3 regions of the Paenibacillus sp. Y568 genome follow, and region 3 is predicted to be linked to each of the others. Evidence: riboswitches for the same ligand, from Rfam matches in the RefSeq annotation. Region 3 holds a riboswitch; each other region holds the start of a gene.
The links. A riboswitch is a leader RNA that binds a small molecule or an ion and turns the genes downstream of it on or off. The one in region 3 is predicted to bind cobalamin.
Positions count from the first base shown of each region.

Region 1 (4,422 bases), on a different contig from region 3:
CACTCCCATTTGGACCAATGATTCCCCACCACTCTCCTTCTTGTATGGAGCAGTTCACATCGATGAGTGCCATAAGCTCTCCGTAACATTTAGATACATTCCGCAACTCAATCATACCTTACCACCATTCCCTTGCTTCTTATTACGATATAACAAATATGCAAAGAAAGGTGCCCCAAGAAATGCCGTGACTACGCCTAGTGGAATCTCTGTTGGTGCAAGAATGGAGCGGGCAGCGGTGTCACACCACATGGTAAAGATCGCACCTCCTATTGCTGATAATGGAACGATGAGTCGATAATCAGGACCGGTAATGAGTCTAATCATATGCGGAATCACAAGACCTACAAATCCAATGACACCCGATACAGATACGGCAGCTGCTGTTAATAATGTCGATACAACTAACGTAATTAGCTTAATTCTCTCCACACGAAGACCCATATGTGCCGCCTGACGTTCTCCCAGTGCTAATAAATTTAAGGATCGTGCACTACTCCAAATGATGAGAAGCCCAATCAAAACGTATGGTAATAGCATTAAGGTATATGACCAGCCTCGGAAGCTGAGTCCTCCCATCGTCCAGAACAAGATTTCATTAATCGTCTCCTTCGACATCGCTGTTAGGAAGGATACTATAGCACCTAGAAAGGATTGCATCACTACGCCAGACAAGATCAGACTGTTAGTAGGAATCTTCCCCCCGTCTCGTGCCAGTGATAACACGCCCCATAGCGTCAATAAGCCCGTAACAAAAGCAACCAATGGCAGTGTCCAAGCACCTACAAGTGAATACTGTATGCCAAAGAATATGAGAACTGCAGCACCGACAGATGCACCTGAAGATACGCCAAGGGTGTAAGGATCAGCTAGTGGATTACGAAGTACACCCTGAAATCCAGAACCAGCAATAGCAAGAGCCGCTCCGACCAACATACCAAGGACAATTCGTGGTAACCGGACTTTGATCAATATTTGTTCAAAGGCAGGGCTCCAATTCGGAGTAATCGCATCACCAATCCATGGTGCCCTGTGCAATAGAATGGTTATAATATCTTTTACTGGGATCTCCACTGCCCCTATGCCAAGACAGAGTAGAAAACTCACGATAAGCAAGACTACCCCGAGTCCGCCATACCAAGCTAACTTTGTTCTCATGGCTTCATAAGTTCAGGATAAATAGCATTGGCAATGATCTTAAGTCCTTGTGTCACACGTGGACCCGTACGACTAATTAGACCATCATCTAATGCATATATATCATCATTCTTAATAGCCGTAATTTGATCCCATCCACTACGAGCTTTAATGACCTGGTCTAAGGTTTCTTTTGTATTCTCATCAATGACATTCTTCGAATATAGAATCACATCAGGATTATCATTAATAATTTTCTCTTCGCTAATTGCATTCCATCCCACTGTATCTGCAGCGACGTTAACACCCCCAGCTAGGGTGATTAACTCATCCAAAAATTCGCCATTTCCTACCGTCCAACCAAGCGAAAACTCCAAATATACTGTCTTTTTCTGTTCAGGTGTAAGTGATTTAACTACTTCCGTCACTTCATCGCGCTCTTGTTTCATTGTATCTACAACACGCTTTGCCTCTGCTTGACGATCGGTAATCTTACCCAATAATTCAATATTGGCAATGACCTCATCCACGGACTTCGCATCTGTCTTAAATGCTGGAATTCCTAAATCACGAAATTTCTCGTTAGCTTCAACATTCAAAGAAGTACCTGTAAGAACAAGATCAGGTTGTACCGCAATAATCGCTTCCTCATTCAGATTATATAAATCACCCATCTTAGGTTTGGATTTCGCAGCTTCTGGATAATCGTCATAATCAGAAACACCGACAATCTGTTCATCTAATCCTAGAGCAAATAATATTTCTGTCTCTGCTGTAGATATCGATATTAATTGATCCGGAGCCTCACTAAATGTAAAACTTTCGCCTGTCACATCTTTTACGGTAAGTGGATAGACCGTTCTCAACTCACTTGCCTGTTCTACAGGTGGAGTACCCTGTTCATTGACTATTGGTGCTGATTCCGTTACTTGCTTCGCTTCATTATTATTTCCACAAGCTGCGAGTGATAACGCTAGAATAATCGCTAGGGCACCCGAACTCCAATTCTTCCAATTCTTCCAATTCTGTTTCATTGTAATCTTTCTCCCCTATCTTCGTATTCCATAATTTACGAGACGCTCTCCATGTGATCTCAATGAATTGTCTTTACGAAGTCTTTGCATTCGCAACAAAAAAAACCTGATTTTCTTGTGTTAAGAAAGCATCAGGGGTTACGTTTATACGGGGTGTATGGTAACAGTCACCATGAGTTCCGCGGGCTATGTACCGAAATGAATCGGTGTACTTCCATAAGCCAAACGTAATCCCTTCCTCGAAGGACCGTCGTAATATACTCATAAGGCAGGTCTCCTGGCTCACAGGTTCGCTAATGTCCTCACCTTCCCATCCTGCTTGTCGCAGAACAGTGGTACATTAAGAACATCCCTGTTTCACAGTGGCGGGACCGCGTCGGAATTTCACCGACTTCCCTTTTAACTAGACGTTGAAGCACGCACGTATGGTGCACTTCTACCCTAGACCTCACAAGTTTATTATATTCATTTAAGGACAAGTCTTGCCTCTCTACTCAAAATTATAGGTTAAATAGAGTCACCTTACAATCTAATGTTAACAATACGCTATGGGATTCATCATAAGTGCCCTACCCATTGCCCCTCATGCAAGATCAATTTTAATGATAATAAGCTTCCCGGGTCAGCAGAGAAATCCCAGAACGTTGAACCTGGAATGGTCATACTTGCGAGTTGTCTGATAACCCCTCCATGCGTAACGATTAATATAGAAGACATACCCTTATCATCATTTTCTTCCTTTATGACACATGCCAGATTGTCCATAAAATCCACAAGGCGCTTCTGAAAGTGCCCCCATGATTCTCCTCCTGGAGGAGTTACGAGTTGTGGATTGTCTAACCATCCTCGATAATTATTCATATCTTTTAACTGATCGTAGGTATGCCCTTCCCACTCCCCAAAATCCATTTCTCGTAACCTTTCATCAAATGCTACGCTATCTATGGAAGTAGGATAGATCCATTGTAACGTTTCCCTACATCGCTTTAGATCACTACAGAATACCCTTTGAAACTTTCTTCCTTTAAGGGCTTCTTTCACTGGCAAAAGCTCTATTAATGACTCTTGGAGAATACCTATATCGGTATGCCCCAAATATCGTCTATCCTGATTCCATTGCGTTCTGCCATGACGGATACATATTAGTTCTAACTCCATAGCGTTCCACCTACACCCCATATCGTAAGTGTGCACAGCATGAGGAATAGTAATGAAGCGAGTATCATTAACCGTACGGTTGACTGAATATCCTCCTTAGCCATTGGACGAGAATACTCACCCATGTATGCACGAAAAGATAATACTCCATGGTACACGTTCTCACCTCCGAGCCGGATTCCTAAAGCTCCAGCTACAGCTGACTCCGGAAACCCACTGTTGGGACTGGGATGGAGCCGGGCATCATGTTTGATGGTACGATAAGATTTTTTGTAATCTAGAGACATCATCCAACTACTAACGACCAATAATACAGCTGTTATTCGAGCTGGGATAAAGTTCGCAATATCATCCAATCGTGCCGAAGCCCAACCTAGGTTGATATATTTCTCATTCTTATATCCAACCATGGAGTCCAAGGTATTGACCGCACGATAAGCCATGGCAAGTGGTGCTCCACCTATCAGGGCATAGAACAACGGTGACACAATAGCATCTACGATATTCTCTGCTACGGTCTCAACCGTTCCACGAACAATCTCAGGCTCTTCTAAATGTGCCGTATCTCTTCCAACAATCATTCCTAATGCTTGTCTTGCGGCAGGTCGATCACCTCGACTAAGATGACCATACACCTCCATACCCGCAGCTTTAAGTCCTTTCGTAGCTATGGTTGTAGCAATCAATATAACTTCTACTCCTGCTGACAACCAAGGATGAATCATATAGAGTCCTCTTAACAATGCCCACGTTATCACAAGAGAACCTCCGACGATAATAACTGGGAGTAGAATTCCTGCCATTTTCAATTGGACCGGTTGAGAGACTTTGCTGCGAATCTTCTTCTCTACACGTTTAATACAATTACCCATACCTATTACAGGGTGCGGTAACCAACGAGGATCTCCGATGACAAGATCTAGGAGGTATGCGCACCATAAAATACCTATTGCCCATGCCATCATGACGGTTTCACTCCTGCAGCCAAAAGGCTCTCTGTTACTGTTCCATAAACCACTCGTCCAATGGCAGCTCCTAGATCCGTTGCTGTTCCGCAGTAACGATGTTCAATCGGATAGGAAGTAGATTGACT
Region 1 covers NZ_JCAIUM010000004.1:47,547-51,968, reverse strand. The annotation lists gene AC1D7X_RS07135 (ABC transporter ATP-binding protein) at 1-115, opposite strand, end outside; gene AC1D7X_RS07130 (FecCD family ABC transporter permease) at 112-1,158, opposite strand; gene AC1D7X_RS07125 (ABC transporter substrate-binding protein) at 1,155-2,171, opposite strand; cobalamin riboswitch at 2,422-2,636, opposite strand; gene AC1D7X_RS07120 (histidine phosphatase family protein) at 2,730-3,329, opposite strand; gene cbiB (adenosylcobinamide-phosphate synthase CbiB) at 3,320-4,294, opposite strand; gene AC1D7X_RS07110 (adenosylcobinamide amidohydrolase) at 4,291-4,422, opposite strand, start outside.
Region 1: it holds a riboswitch for cobalamin, as region 3 does, so the genes downstream of both, AC1D7X_RS07125 (ABC transporter substrate-binding protein) here and AC1D7X_RS05935 (anaerobic ribonucleoside triphosphate reductase) in region 3, are expected to answer to the same signal.

Region 2 (4,422 bases), on a different contig from region 3:
TTAAATTTGCTAACGGTATACGACACAAAGGTTGTCATCACATTTGTTTTTAAATAGAGATCGTTGCCCTTAATAAAGGAATAAGTTTGCTTCACATTCCCTTTTGTCGCTTGGATCCCGTTCTCTTCCGTGTTATACATCGTAATTGGTGTAAATGTATTGCCTTCTATGAACCCTGGAAGTTGCTCTTTGCCACCTTTGAAGATAAAGGTAACAGGTTTATCAAATAGCGCTTGATTAGAACCATTTCCCATCACGAAGACTTGATTCAATTTTTCTAACTTTTCATTTTCTTTCAGTGTTCCTTTAATAAGATTTGGTATGGTTGTAGTGTTCGTGTCAGCTGATGTCATAAGTTCAATCTTAGGATCTCCCGTTTTCAGTTGAGTTCCTTTCTCGATAACAACCGATGTATCCCCTTTTACTACCGTAATCATTGGAATATCGTCTTTGACATCTGCTACATTAAGCAACACTTTCGATTGAACATTTGGAATGTTAATCGTGATATTCGTGGTATTTTTAAGTTCCTTTAATATGTTCAGCGTATAGTCCATGGAGATATCCTTAGGCACATTGATAACTGGTGTTTTGTCATCAGATTGAATAACGATTCCTTGACCTACCGATAGTTGACCTTCGGAAGTCTGATCCCATTGGCTAAGGTCTTCACCTAAATCTGTACCTAGATCAGTCGTATAACGCCACTGTACATAATCCCCATCATTCAAAATATATTGACTCGCTCCATAGTTGGGATACCAGCCGTTGACATTATACATCCAGCCACTGCCGCTACCATGGTCAAATTCTCCATCACCCGCAATGGATTCCATATAGATACTTCCATATTTTTCAGTCCAAGAAAAATTGTAACCTATATTACGTTTATCAAGCACTCTTTTTAATACGGTCCAAGCCGTGTCACCCGGTTGTAATTCAACTCTTATAGCTGCAACAACATCGCCCTTGTTTATCGTAAGCTTATCTACAGATAGAGTTACATAAGATTTCAGTTCAGGAGTTGGTGTTACTGGCGGTACCTCTGGTGTTACAGGCGGCACTTCTGGTGTCACTGGCGGCACTTCTGGTGTCACTGGTGGCACTTCTGGTGTTGCCGGTGGCACCTCTGGTGTTGCCGGTGGCAATTCCGGTTGTTTCCCTTGTACATCTGTCATATCATAGAGACCTTGTTGACCATTCACAAATCGATCATAGGCCACTAGAGCAAAAGTACCTTGGTCCGTAGCCATACCGTCTACTTTACCCGCTACAGCCCCACCATTACCTGATGCTCCCGGTTTAACGTGCATAAACCCGCCTTCAGGAACAGCAAATGATAGCAAGGCATCTATAGTAGAATAGCCATTTTTAATAAACCTTGAATCCGTATGTGGATCGATACCTAGACCCGTTAAAGCTACAACAACCTGTGCAATACTTTCGCTATTAATACTTCCCCAACTTGCATAGCCACCCTCATCTTTTTGCGCTTGGGATAACCATACAATCGCTCGATCCACTGCCTCTTTTACATCTTGACGCGTCTCATAATATGGCGTAAGTCCTTGTATTGCCATTCCGGTGACATCAGGATCTGGAACTTTACCGCTTAATGCCCATCCTCCACCACTAATCTCTTTTGCCAAAATATAATCGATCAGCATATCTCGCGTAGTCTGTGTTTTTACACCTGCAACGATCGGTATATCATAATGATTACTGTCTAGTGCTATAAGAGCAAAAATGGGTCCATTAATACCTTGTTTAATAACTGTGCTGTAATCAGCTAGCTTTTCAAGTTGATTGTAACCACCCACATCGATAACACCTTTACCAATAGAGGTTAATCCCAATATTACCCTTGAATGCTCTGTATATTTCACTTTATGTAGTACGCCATTCGCATTCTGCAATACTTTAACAACATTGTTGTAGTAGTTCTCGTAATAGTCATCAGGAACGGTATAATTAGCTCTTGCTAAAGAAAGGATAGACCATTCTCCGCCGCCTGTTCCAAGGGTAGGGTTAGTTACAGTTTTAAGAATATAAGCTAGATTGTTATCTAACTGTTCTTTTGCTGATAGAGTAGCGTTTAAAGTGCTTTGTACACTTAACCTATTCATCTTGGGTATGAAATCTGTGTATACATCACTTGTTACAGCTGTTTGATCGCTGAAATAATCTCCATTTGTTAATGAATTACTAGATTCTGCACCCCCCGTATCCGCATAAGACACGGTCATACTGGTTGCAACCGTAGATATAAATATACATACGATTAGTAACCAAGCTATGAATTTATTATTTCTCATTTGTATCATCTCCCTTTCATTTCACTCAAATTAGCAACCTTCTGTAGAACTAACACAACAAAAAAACCTCTCAACTAGAAAAGTTAAGAGGTTTATATATAGTAAACAGCTAAAATTAGCATGCACTAATAAACACCTTCTATCCATCGTAGAGTTAATGGTGTAACAAAAACAGGCAGGTATTCTGGCTTAAGTATCAACACCCTTACACCCTTCCCAGTTTCCCAGTGGTTTCTTGTAAGGACTCCTCTATTACAGCGGCGGGACCGCGTGGGATTTACACCCACTTCCCTTTTAACCAATTCATGTTCAGTTCGACGAACTGCATAATTGGCACCTGTTTCTAATATTCAATTCTTGAACATCATATCTAATATAGGCTCTTTTGTCATGTTAATATTTTCATTCTTAAATTAAAACAGAGCTGACTTCTGGTAAGTACAGGAATCAGCTCTCTTCTTAGATGCTATATATTATCGATGATTCCTATTTTCTGCAAAACGTATCGCCCTACCAATCAGAGGAGCCATAATTGAAAGGTGCCCTTCATCTTCGAAGCAGCGATGCTCAACGTGGAAGCCAGGAATGTCTGCCTGACTCAAGCGTTCATACATGAGCCTTGCATCCTGAATCATATGAGGTTTCTCTTGGCTCCCTACACCGATATAGAGTGACGATTTCAAAGGAGTAAGCTGTGCACTCTCGCTCAGATTATCCACATAAGGGACGATATATCCATTCTTCCACCAGATCGACGGACTACCCGCAACATAATTTTGAAAAGCTTCGCCCTTCATAAACAATGTATACAAGACAAAAAATCCACCGAGCGAATGTCCAAACAACGTTTGTTGATCTCGATTAATTGCATATATTTGTTCAATGAAAGGTTTAAGTTCTTGTTCTATGAACAATAAGAAACGTTCTGCACCTCCCGTTACTGGCCAAGGTGAATCGTCCTTACGCGGAGGTAATTCATCATCACTCGCATAGATGGTATAATCATTAAATCTTCGTGGTGTATCGAGTGGTTGATCCGTATCATAACCGATGCCAACCACTATAGATGGCTCTATCCGATAAGGTCCCATACTGAGCAGGCGAACTGTCTCGGTCATCGTACCAAAGGCTGCATTACCATCTAACATATAAATAACGGGAAATCCATTCTCCGGAGCTATCGTTGGTGGTACCCAGATCATCACTCGGTAATGTTCACCTGCATCACTGGTCAGATTCCATTGCTCTGCTCCTGGGATCGTGAAGGTTGAGCGTATAGGATTATCGTTCATCTATGATCTCTCCTTCACTAAATAACCTCATCATTCCTCTAATAAAATAAGGTGTGAAGAAGAAATCGTCATGAGTACCTCTCGGATCGGTTTCAAATGTCAGTTGATCTGGTGGAAAACCCTTATCGAGCAATAGGGCATGTGCTTCCTTCGTATGCATGACCATGCCGCGTTGTATATTCGTCTTGTAGATCCCTTCCAGCTCCCCGACATACATATATATGCGATGATTTGTCGCTGAAATGGTCTCCTTATCCATAAATGACAGAACATTTTCATACCAGAAGGAAGCCGAGATGAGTGCAATTTTTCCAAACACTTGAGGGTATTGGTAGTAAGCATACATGGAGACAAGACCGCCCAAGGAACAACCTGCAATCCCTGTATGCTCAGGTCCTGACATCGTTCGATAATTAGCATCTATATACGGTATAATTTCATGGACAAGAACCTTTAAATATTCCTGTGCTCCCCCACCGAAATCTTGCAAGCCCGGTACAAGTGATGGCGCTTCCCATGGTGTATAATCCATACTGCGATTATGCGGCTTTATCCCTACAAAGATTATTTCGGGTAGTTGCTTGGTCATTACTAAATGGTCAATATAATTGAATCCTCTGAGTACAACTTCCCCCTCATCCTGTACATAGACAACGGGATAATGCTTCTTACCTTTACCATAGGATAGAGGTAGATAAATGATAAGCTCATATCCTGCTGAAAGCTCCGTTCTGTGTCTTCCATTCATGATTGACACCCTCCCTATCTAAAGATCTGTGTGAGATTTGACGTGATCGAAAGGTTATTTTCTTCTT
Region 2 covers NZ_JCAIUM010000007.1:107,308-111,729, reverse strand. The annotation lists gene AC1D7X_RS11805 (S-layer homology domain-containing protein) at 1-2,315, opposite strand, end outside; cobalamin riboswitch at 2,473-2,671, opposite strand; gene AC1D7X_RS11800 (alpha/beta hydrolase) at 2,789-3,607, opposite strand; gene AC1D7X_RS11795 (alpha/beta hydrolase) at 3,597-4,355, opposite strand; gene AC1D7X_RS11790 (FecCD family ABC transporter permease) at 4,410-4,422, opposite strand, start outside.
Region 2: it holds a riboswitch for cobalamin, as region 3 does, so the genes downstream of both, AC1D7X_RS11805 (S-layer homology domain-containing protein) here and AC1D7X_RS05935 (anaerobic ribonucleoside triphosphate reductase) in region 3, are expected to answer to the same signal.

Region 3 (4,422 bases):
GAGTCTGATAGTCACCCGTTAGGTAGCCGGTTACCCGGCGTAAGCGATACATAGGGATGTCTGATTCATGAGTTCCACATTGCGGACAAGTATCTCCGATGATGCCTTCATAGTGGCATGATCCGCAACGATCAATTGGATGATTAATACTGAAGTAGCTGATATTCTGTTGTAATGCATATTGCACTATTTTGAGAAAAGCACTCGGGTTGCTGCGTACATTTCCATCTAATTCAACATAAGAGATGGCACCTGCATTGCATAATTCATGAAAAGGAGCTTCAAGTGAAATTTTACGTGCAGCCGGTAGCTTATAATACACCGGAACATGAAAAGAATTCGTATAATATTCACGATCCGTTACACCCGGAATGGAACCAAATACTTCTCGATCCTTTTTAGTGAATTTACCTGACAATCCTTCAGCTGGAGTGGCCATCAAAGTGATGTTAAGGTCATATTCCTCACTCTTATCATCACAATAACGACGCATCGAAGAGATCAGAGCTAACGCCTTAGCATACACTTCATCGCTCTCAGCATGATGTTTACCATACATAGATTTCATACATTCGGCCAGACCAATGAATCCTATGGACAAGCTACCATGTTTCAAGCAATTTTCCACGGTATCGTCAGGATTAAGCTGTTCTCCACCTTCCCAGACTCCTTCACGCATCATGAAGTCGGAGGCTTTGGCAGGTTGTCGAGATTGAATCTTGTAGCGGTGTAGAAGACCATCAAGAGCAATATTTAAGAAATGATATAAATCTTGATAGAACCCTTCTTCATTAGGTGTTGTGCGGCCATTGACCATACCGTGTTGAATGCCTAATTTAACAAGATTAATCGTATTAAAGGAAAGATTGCCCTTACCTGCCAAGTGATTACGCCCATGTCGATCTGCAAGAACGCGAGTGCGACAACCCATTGTAGCAAATTCGGTGTTAGGATCAGTCGGATCATAATACTGCAAGTTGAAAGGAGCATCAATGTTAGCGAAATTAGGATACAAACGTTTCGTTGAACATTCGATTGCCTTTAAGAAAAGATGATAGTTTGGATCTTCTAGCGATTGATTAATACCCCGTTTACATTTGAAAATTTGAATAGGGAATACAGGTGTTTCTCCATTACCGAGTCCGTTCATTGTTGCGCTGAGTAAGCTGTCAATAATCATGTGTCCCTCAGGGGAGGTGCAGGTGCCATAATTGATACTAGTGAATGGAATCTGCCCACCAGCACGACTAGACATCGTATTTAGATTATGAATTAAACTCTCAGCAGCTTGGAGGCATTCTGTCTTCGTCTCTTGCATGGCAAAAGCGTAAGAATGGGGGTGAGAAACGGATAACGTTATATTATCTATAGTGATGTCTTGTTCTTCTATGGAATGATTCTCATTGAAGTATTGTACCCCTTTATTAAAATGCTTCGCAAATGACATGGCGACATATGGAGCCAAATCATGATCCAATTTGCTCCCTGAAACTCCACCATATTGAGAATTCTGCTGACATTGAAATATTATCGCAACTAAGGCCATAGCGGTTGAGATCGACTTCGGGGAACGGACGCTGCCGCTTCCTGTACTAAAGCCTCGCGCTAGGAGTTTGTCGAATGGGATGAAGATACAATTCGTACTTCCTACCGCATATTGATCAAGGTCGTGCACATATAGATCATTATGATCCACAGCAGCCATGAGTTGTTCAGGTAATATGTAATATCTGGCGTACCATTTAGCATATTCGCTACCGAATTTACCTATTTTCCCTGAAAAGCTTTCTCCATTCAGGTTGGCGTTCTCACGTAGCATCTCTACATTAAGACTCTCTGAAATATCGTGCCCAAGACTTGCTACCTCTCGTAACATTACCTCTGCTTCAGAGGTGCGATTTCTTGATTCCATAAGTACCATTGAACTGATTCCACCCTTCGGTTAAGAAATGCCATGATTGTCGCGTCATGTTGTATTCCATCTGACAATCCATCAGACAAAAAAAGCACTCCTAGGAGGTTGCTCAGGACATGCTACTATATTCTCCTGGTTACAAAACCGAAGTGAAAAGTAACAATTCCTATGTCCTCGTAGGATTTGTTGAATTATGTCGAACAGGCAGGTCTCCTGACTCTCTCAAGTAAACGACCCTTGTCCATTTAGGAGGTAATCGTTTAAGCGACACTAGCGCCTTCCCATAAGTTTGTGCTCACAGTGGCAATTGCCGTGTCTATTGGTCTGCAATATGCAGGTCAATTCTTGAGTTACAGTGGCGGGACCGTGATGGATTTGCACCATTCTTCCCTTTTAAGATCCGTATGTGATGTACCAACCGGATCACCTGTTTTTACTATATTTAGTATTGTTATATAAATCTAACTCAATATATTGTGTTTGTAAACAGTCGATTATGAAATAATATCTATAAAAAAGTGTGAAACTTTTCCCAAGCCCGCTACCACTAACCTTTGGAGTGTTTTGATTTGTGATATGAAATTTTTGTGTCTTCATTTTGCTAAATATTTGCGAGTTGGCTAGAATAAGAACATATAAATAATTATAAATAGCTTTGGAGGTATGATGAGATGGCAATAGCTGAAGTTACTATTATTCCGATTGGAACGCAGACGACAAGCCTAAGTGCTTACGTTGCGGATATGCAACGGGTTCTAAAGGAACAGCAAGGTATAACGTATGAACTAACATCCATGAGTACAATTATTGAGGGGCCTCTTGAATTAGTATGGAAAGCTATAGCTACATTACATGAATCTCCATTCCTAGCGGGAGCAGAGCGGGTCTCAACTTCGGTGAAATTGGATGATCGTCGTGATAAATTTTCTTCTAGTGCACAGAAATTACAGTCTGTTCAGGATAAGTTAAAGTAGGATCTATCTACCAGAGCATATAATGTGAATTAGCAGTACAATAATCATTGTGTAAAGGCAAGTTAGGTTCTTAGGCTGGTGTAGCTCAGGGGTAGAGCAACGCACTCGTAACGCGTAGGCCGGGGGTTCAATTCCCTTCACCAGCATTTTTGAGAAGGCTTACGGGGCGCGGTTTTCCGGTTGTGCGGAGATCGCGTTTTATTTATGTCTTTTTATAATGTCCCTATAAGGAGTTTGGAGACTACAGCAATTGGATAAATGAACAACCCTTTTCTGACTAATATTAAACACTCTTTCCCCGCCTCTAGTCCAGTAATTTACTAGTCCACAGACCGGTGTTATTAATTACCTAATATTGTATAATAATGACAACGTAACATCGTGAGACTGAAATGCAGGACTATCAAATGAAGGAGCGATTATTTAATATGGGGATCCATTATAAGCCAATGCTGATTGCAGCATTCGTATTCGTAGGTTTGTTGTCTGGCTGTACGAATAATACCGAAACGATTCAGAGCGGAATTGGTGAAGCAGTAGAAGGGATTAGGGATAAAGTACAAGATACAGCCTTAGATTTGAGTGATGAGTTGAAGAGGAATGGCATTCACCAAGAGATTTCATACACACAAGAGGTGGATAATTCAGTATCGGCACTTCAGGTGGACCATGAGGTAGGTAACATTGTGGTGAAAGGAACTTCTGGTGATAAGATTAACGTGACTGCTACAATTTGGTCTCTAGACAAATCATCCCGTGATGATAAATATCAAGAGATCATGGATCACGCGGAAATTGCTGTCGTTGTAAATGGAGATCAGTTAGAGGTCGTTACACATCCTAAGGGGAATGAGAAGCTTAATATGTGGAAGTGGGCAAAGAAAGAGTATGGATTCTCAAACTTCAGTATTGATTATGTGATAGAGATACCAGATCGGGTTAAAAATTATGACATCTTCAGTGAAGTTGGTGAGATTAATTTAAGTAACCTGAGAGGTGTATATGATGTTCATAATAACGTGGGTTCAGTAAGTATCGAAGGAGCTCACATTGAAGGGAAATCTAGTATAGTATCCGAAACGGGTAGTCTTCAACTGGGTATTGATCAAATGAAAGAAGATAGTAGTCTCAAAGTGAAGACAGAAGTAGGTGCCATTGTTGCGAACCTGGCTGAATCCCTTCAATGTAGTCTGGAGACGAAGACTGAGGTGGGTAGCATCACAGGAGTTTCTAAAGGGAAAAGCGACATCAATGGCGGCGGTCCACTGTTGTCACTAACGTCCTCTGTCGGTTCAATTACGGTGAATTAGGCGTTTAAATCGATATTCATTAAAGGATATATCAATAAAGACATATAAATATATTGACAAAGTCATCCATTTGGATGGCTTTGTTCGTTTTTGAGAATAAGTAATTACAATAATTGCGTAATATTGAGATATAGAGAGCATGAATGAGCAAGGAGTTGATTGTTATTTTTGTAACCGTTACCATCAACCTAAATGCTTCTTATTTCCTTCTAGGTGGGGTTCA
Region 3 covers NZ_JCAIUM010000003.1:175,178-179,599, forward strand. The annotation lists gene AC1D7X_RS05935 (anaerobic ribonucleoside triphosphate reductase) at 1-1,921, opposite strand, end outside; cobalamin riboswitch at 2,102-2,361, opposite strand; gene AC1D7X_RS05940 (MTH1187 family thiamine-binding protein) at 2,587-2,889, shown strand; tRNA gene AC1D7X_RS05945 (tRNA-Thr) at 2,964-3,035, shown strand; gene AC1D7X_RS05950 (hypothetical protein) at 3,282-4,199, shown strand.